Regions from separate parts of the Brenneria sp. L4-2C genome, predicted to be linked through region 1. Evidence: predicted binding sites of a transcription regulator. Region 1 holds the regulator's gene; each other region holds the start of a gene.

The links. The regulator CRP, encoded in region 1, controls carbon source genes, mostly activating them, when cyclic AMP is high. The targets are predictions, from matches to a motif close to ATGTGANNNNNNTCACAT.
Region 2: a site for CRP is predicted at 1,237-1,254, ahead of ABRZ26_RS01455 (arabinose ABC transporter substrate-binding protein). Genes of this name have one in related genera too.
Region 3: a site for CRP is predicted at 955-972, ahead of epd (erythrose-4-phosphate dehydrogenase). Genes of this name have one in related genera too.

What each region holds. Positions count from the first base shown of each region.
Region 1 covers NZ_JBEIAC010000026.1:23,026-25,300, forward strand. Annotated here, with positions in the region: gene ppiA (peptidylprolyl isomerase A) at 1-442, shown strand, start outside; gene crp (cAMP-activated global transcriptional regulator CRP) at 614-1,246, opposite strand; gene ABRZ26_RS22730 (OsmC family protein) at 1,566-1,973, shown strand; gene ABRZ26_RS22735 (phosphoribulokinase) at 2,039-2,275, opposite strand, start outside.
Region 2 covers NZ_JBEIAC010000001.1:319,788-322,062, forward strand. Annotated here, with positions in the region: gene ABRZ26_RS01455 (arabinose ABC transporter substrate-binding protein) at 11-994, opposite strand; gene ABRZ26_RS01460 (ribulokinase) at 1,366-2,275, shown strand, end outside.
Region 3 covers NZ_JBEIAC010000008.1:175,741-178,015, reverse strand. Annotated here, with positions in the region: gene tkt (transketolase) at 1-647, shown strand, start outside; gene epd (erythrose-4-phosphate dehydrogenase) at 1,140-2,156, shown strand; gene pgk (phosphoglycerate kinase) at 2,229-2,275, shown strand, end outside.

The DNA of each region.
Region 1 (2,275 bases):
GGATAATCAAAAAGCACCGGTTTCGGTGAAGAATTTTGTCGAGTACGTTAATAGCGGTTTTTATAACGGGACGACGTTTCATCGGGTTATCCCCGGCTTCATGATTCAAGGGGGCGGTTTCACCAGCGATATGAAGCAGAAAGCGACCAACGCTGCGATCGTTAACGAAGCGGATAATGGGTTACGCAATCTGCGCGGCACTATTTCGATGGCGCGTACGGCGGAAAAAGACAGCGCCACCAGTCAATTCTTTATCAACGTGGCAGACAATGCGTTTCTCGATCACGGTCAGCGCGATTTCGGCTATGCGGTGTTCGGCAAGGTAGTCAAAGGCATGGAGGTGGCGGATAAAATTGCCCAGGTGCAGACTGAAAACGTCGGCCCGTATCAAAATGTGCCCGCCAAACCGATTGTAATCCAGTCAGCGAAAGTCCTGCCCTGATTGGATTCCCGAACCAGCCTCCCTTCTCATATTGAGCGGATTTGATAAATTCGCTCAATTGAATTGGGATTGTTTATTTTTGAATAATAATATTATCGTTGATAAATATATCGGATAAAAAAAAGCGTGAGATTTTCTCACGCTTTTTTGTCGTCGGGTAATTATTGTGGTTTAGCGAGTGCCGTAAACCACAATGGTTTTACCATGTGCGGAGATCAAATTTTGGTCTTCTAACATTTTAAGTATCCGCCCTACGGTCTCGCGTGAACAGCCGACAATCTGGCCGATTTCCTGACGCGTGATTTTTATTTGCATGCCGTCCGGGTGGGTCATGGCATCCGGTTGTTTCGCCAGGTTCAACAAGGTCTGAGCAATACGCCCCGTTACGTCGAGGAAAGCCAAATTGCCGACTTTTTCTGAAGTCACTTGCAGTCTGCTGGCCATCTGAGCCGACAGGCGCATCAGGATATCGGGGTTAACCTGGATCAGTTGTCGGAATTTTTTATAAGAAATTTCAGCAACTTCACACGCTGTTTTCGCCCGCACCCAGGCGCTGCGCTCCTGACCTTCCTCAAACAGGCCGAGTTCGCCGATAAAATCGCCCTGATTCAGATAAGAAAGAATCATTTCCTTGCCTTCTTCATCTTTGATCAGCACGGCGACGGAGCCTTTCACGATGTAGTAAAGCGTCTCTGCTTTTTCACCTTGGTGAATAAGCGTACTCTTCGATGGGTACTTGTGGATATGGCAATGAGAAAGGAACCATTCAAGAGTCGGGTCTGTTTGCGGTTTGCCGAGAACCATTCGATATCATCCTCTGTTGTCAGTCACTGCGCAATTCACAGGGCTCAGAGTTCCCTGTACGGCGTATTTACTGTTAAAAGTTCAAATTCAGTGTAGGCAGAACGACGTCAGGGAATATACTGGAGCCTTTATTTGGCGACGTCATCATCTCCCCGGCATCTGAGTTTGTCCAGAATAAGGCAGATACTGTTCTTGTTTTTAACACAGCTTGAAGGACGTGTCTTGTGTTGTCTCACTTCAGCATGATAAAGCTCTGGTTATCAGATGATTTTGTACAGTAACGATATAAATTTTCAAAAATTTTTTAGCGGAGGGTACCATGCAGGCTCGAGTGAAGTGGGTTGAAGGCTTAACATTCCTTGGCGAATCATCTTCCGGACATCAGATTTTAATGGATGGAAATTCGGGGGATAAAGCGCCAAGTCCAATGGAAATGGTATTGATGTCGGTGGGCGGATGCAGCGCGATTGATGTGGTGTCCATATTGCAAAAAGGGCGCAACGATGTTGCCGACTGCGAGGTTAAACTCACGTCGCAGCGGAAAGCGGAGGCGCCGCGTCTGTTTACCCATATCAACCTGCATTTTATCGTCTCCGGCAAAGGGTTGACCGAGAAAGCCGTAGAACGCGCGGTCGCGCTGTCTGCGGAGCGCTATTGCTCCGTGGCGCTGATGCTGGCTAAAGCGGTAGAGGTGACCCACAGCCATGAGGTCCGGGAATTGGCATAACCGCGTTGAACCGGAGCAGGCACGGTAGCGACCTGGTTTCTGCCGCCGTGCTTTTTTTCGAGCGACTATTCGATTTTCTTCCCTTCCAGCAAACGCTGAACCAATGGCGCCATAATTAATTCCATCGCCAGACCCATCTTCCCGCCCGGCACGACCAGCGTGTTGATATGGGAAATAAACGATCCCTGCAACATCGCCAGCAGATAGGGATAATCAATATTGTCCAGCCCCTGAAAATGGATCACCACAAAGCTCTCGTCCAGCGAAGGGATGGATTTGGCCGCGAAGGGGTTGGAGGTGTC
Region 2 (2,275 bases), on a different contig from region 1:
CGCGCCGGTATTACAGCAGGCCCTTTTTCTCCAGCTCGACTTTGAAGTTTTCCCGGGTGATCAGCACCACGTCGGTGACCTCGGTGAATTTTTCCGGCTCCACGCCTTTGGCGACCCAGTCGTTCAGCATCTGGATGCTCTTATAGCCGTGGATATCCGGGCTTGGCAGCAGCGAGCCATAAAAGCCGGTGGCCTGGCCCTTCGACAGTTCGCTCACCGCATCCACGCCGTTGATGCCGATACCGATCACGTTAGCCGCTTTAAAGCCCTGACCTTCGGTGGCGCGCACGCCGCCCAGCACGGTGTTATCGTTCATGCCGACGATCAGCCAGTTCTTCACCTGCGGATGCTGAACCAGCATGGAGTTGGCGGCGTCGAATGCGCCGGGGATATCGTTGGATTTGGTCGGCACCTGATAGATGTGTTTTTCCGGGAAACCGGCCGCTTTCAGGGCTTCCATCGAACCGGTTGTCCGACGGCGCGCGGTGTCCAGCTCATTGGAGGTAATCGCCATCACGGCGGTTTCATCCACCTTCCAGCCGCGGTTATTCATCTCTTTCCACAGCTCCTGCCCCTGACGCTCGCCGATTTTGGTCGCCGCCATCATCACCAGCGGTACCGACGCCATCGGTTCGCCTTTGGCATTGACGAACTGGTCGTCCACCGCGATGACTTTCAGATCGTAACTGCGCGCTTTAGCCACAATGGCCGGCCCCAGTTTGGGATCGGGCGTACAGATAACGAAGCCTTTCGCGCCGCTGGCGGCCAGGCTATCAATGGCGTTAAGCGTTTTTTCGCCATCCGGCACGGCAATTTTGATCACGTCGAAGCCAAGATCCTTGCCGGCCTTATCGGCAAACTTCCATTCCGTCTGAAACCAGGGCTCTTCTGGTTGTTTAACCAGAAATCCCAGTTTCAGCGTTTCAGCGATAGCCGATTGTGACATAACGGCGGCCAGCCCAATCGTCGCCAGCACCTTAGTGAATTTATGCATGATGTTCTCCGGTGTATTTATCGTTTTACACGCCGATGACGCTGAAACGTGTAATCGTTTCCAGTAGGGCATTTCCGGTCTGGATAAAGGAAAAACACGGCGTTGATGCAATTCCTTTCCTCCACAGCATTCAGACGCCCTACCTTTTAGCTGTTATTTTTCACCAGAAGATAGAGCGTTATCACATCCCGAAATAATGACAGGTTTGTACATATATTTAGCGAATTTAACCGGTTGTTAACTTTTGACGGGCATCACAAAATGACCGACAGCGGCAGAAAAATGCATACTTCCAGCTAACGCCTCCTCACCCCCGGCGTTGTCTCTCTTTATCGTTACAGCACGACAAAGAGGACGAACAGGAGCAAGCGATGAGTGCGGATGCGATTACGATTGGACTCGACTTCGGCAGTGATTCGGTGCGCGCGTTGGCCGTGGACTGCCAGACCGGAGAGGAATTGGCGACGGACGTGGTTTATTATCCCCGCTGGCGCGCCGGGAAATATTGTCAACCGGCCGCCAACCAATTCCGCCACCATCCTCTGGATTATATTGAATCGCTGGAACAGGCCATTCGCGCCGCCGCCGGACGACTCAGCGCGCGACAGCGTCAACGGATCGTCGGCATCGGCGTGGATTCAACCGGCTCCACGCCCGCGCCTATCGACGCGCAGGGCAATATCCTGGCGCTGCGCCCGGAATTCGCCGATAACCCGAACGCCATGTTCGTACTGTGGAAAGATCACAGCGCGATAGAAGAAGCCGAGGAAATCAACGCGCTGTGCCGCAGCGGCCGGTTCCCCGACTACACCCGCTATATCGGCGGCGTCTACTCCTCGGAATGGTTCTGGGCAAAAATACTGCACGTCTCGCGTGCGGATGCCGCGGTGCGTCAGGCCGCCGTCTCCTGGGTTGAACTCTGCGACTGGGCGCCGGCCCTGCTTTCCGGCACGCATGCGCCCGGCCAGATCAAACGCGGTCGTTGCAGCGCCGGGCATAAATCGCTCTGGCACCCCGACTGGGGCGGCGTGCCGCCGGAAACCTTCCTGCGCGCGCTCGATCCCTGTCTGAGCGAAAACCTGCAATACCCGCTGTTCACCGATACCTGGACCGCCGAGCAGCCGGTCGGCGTCATTACGCCGGAGTGGGCGCAACGGCTTGGTCTGCCCGAAAACGTGGTTATCGCCGGCGGCGCGTTTGACTGCCATGTCGGCACCGTCGGCGCCGGCGCGCAGCCGTATACGCTGGTGAAAGTGATCGGCACCTCCACCTGCGACATTC
Region 3 (2,275 bases), on a different contig from region 1:
TGATGAAGATTCGCAGCATTTACGTCTATACCCACGACTCCATCGGTCTGGGCGAAGATGGCCCGACCCACCAGCCGGTTGAACAGTTAGCCAGCCTGCGCGTAACGCCGAATATGAGCACCTGGCGTCCGGCCGATCAGGTTGAAACCGCCGTGGCATGGAAATATGCCGTTGAGCGTCAGGACGGTCCGACGGCGTTGATTCTGTCGCGTCAGAACCTGGCTCAGCAGGATCGCAGCGTCCAGCAACTGGCGGATGTAGCTAAAGGCGCGTATGTGCTGAAAGACAGCGGCGGTCAGCCGGAAGTGATCCTGATCGCCACCGGTTCCGAAGTGGAACTGGCGGTGGGCGCCTATGACAAACTGACGGCGGAAGGGCGTAACGTTCGCGTGGTGTCGATGCCGTCTACTGATGCGTTCGACAAACAGGATGAAGCCTACCGTGAGTCGGTATTGCCGAAAGCGGTGTCGGCCCGTGTGGCGATTGAAGCCGGTATCGCGGACTACTGGTACAAGTATGTCGGTCTGAACGGCGCGATTGTCGGGATGGAAAGCTTCGGCGAATCCGCACCGGCGGAACTGCTGTTTGAAGAGTTCGGTTTCACGGTGGATAACGTGGTGGCGAAGGCTAAAGCGTTGTTGAAGTAAGTTCAGAACCGGCGCGATGCCGCCGGCGGTTGCTGACCAACCTTCGTGGCTTGTTTCCAAGGGAGGGCGCAGGCAGGCCACTCCCTCTGGTAAAGTCGGGGCGGGAGGAGGGTTATTGGTAAAGCGTCGGACTTTGTCATCAGACTGAGCCGCCAGAGCGATCTGGCGGCTTTTTGTATGGCGGCGCCATCTCTCCAGCTCGCCGTTCGTCTGGTAGAAATATGACGTGGGTCACTCTTCTGATGAGAGTCGAGTGAGAATATTTCTTTTGCAGGTTAATTCGTTTATGCTAGCTGAAGCGTTTCAGTTGTGATGTTGATAGCATTTATTCAACACAATCGGGCTTGCGCGGATTTGAATTCGGTTTAGCGAGCCCGGCAAGAGACGCAGGCGCGAGTCTGAGTGATTTAAGCATGCCGACGCCATTGCCACTTTCAGCAAGAAGTCTATATCCTATGCGGGTGGCACTATCATCGTTACACAGGGAACTGCATGACAATCCGTATTGCTATAAACGGTTTTGGCCGCATCGGCCGTAATGTCTTACGCGCGCTGTATGAGTCGGGCCGCCGGGCCGAGATCTCGGTGGTGGCGATCAATGAGCTGGCAAGCGCCGAAGGTATGGCTCATTTGCTCAAGTATGACTCCAGTCACGGCCGTTTCCCCTGGGATGTGCGTCAGGAATGCGATCAACTGTATGTCGGGGATGATTGCATCCGGCTGTTGCATCAGGCGGCGATCTCATCGTTGCCCTGGCGTGAACTGGGTATTGATGTGGTGCTGGACTGTAGCGGCGTTTACGGCAGTCGCGAAGATGGCGAAGCGCATCTGGCGGCGGGGGCCAAGAAAGTGCTCTTTTCTCATCCGGGAACGCCCGATCTGGACGCCACCGTAGTGTTTGGCGTCAATCATCAAAATTTACAGGCCGAACACCGTATCGTGTCGAATGCATCCTGCACAACCAACTGCATTATTCCTATCATTAAATTGTTGGATGACGCATTCGGTATCGAAAACGGCACGGTAACGACGATCCATTCATCGATGAACGATCAGCCGGTGATTGACGCCTATCATCGCGATCTGCGCCGTACTCGCGCGGCCAGCCAGTCCATCATTCCGGTAGATACCAAACTGGCGGTGGGCATCACCCGGATCTTTCCGCAGTTTGTCGATCGTTTCGAAGCGATATCGGTTCGGGTCCCGACAATTAACGTGACGGCAATCGATTTAAGCGTCAGCGTGAAGAACGCCGTCAATGTGAATGAAATTAATGCGCTTTTGCAAAAATCAGCGCATGGGGCATTTCGTGGTATAGTTGACTATACCGAATTGCCGCTGGTTTCGGCCGATTTTAACCACGATCCGCATAGTGCTATTGTTGACGGCACGCAGACCCGGGTTAGTGGTCAGCACCTGATTAAAACGCTGGTCTGGTGCGATAATGAATGGGGGTTCGCCAACCGAATGTTGGATACAACTCGGGCGATGGCGGCCTGCGGTTTCTAGTACGACGGTATTGATCTCGGGTCAATATCTCGCTCAAGCAACTTTAAAAGAGAATCAACAAGAGGATTCACCATGTCTGTAATTAAGATGACCGATCTGGATCTGGCTGGTAAACGTGT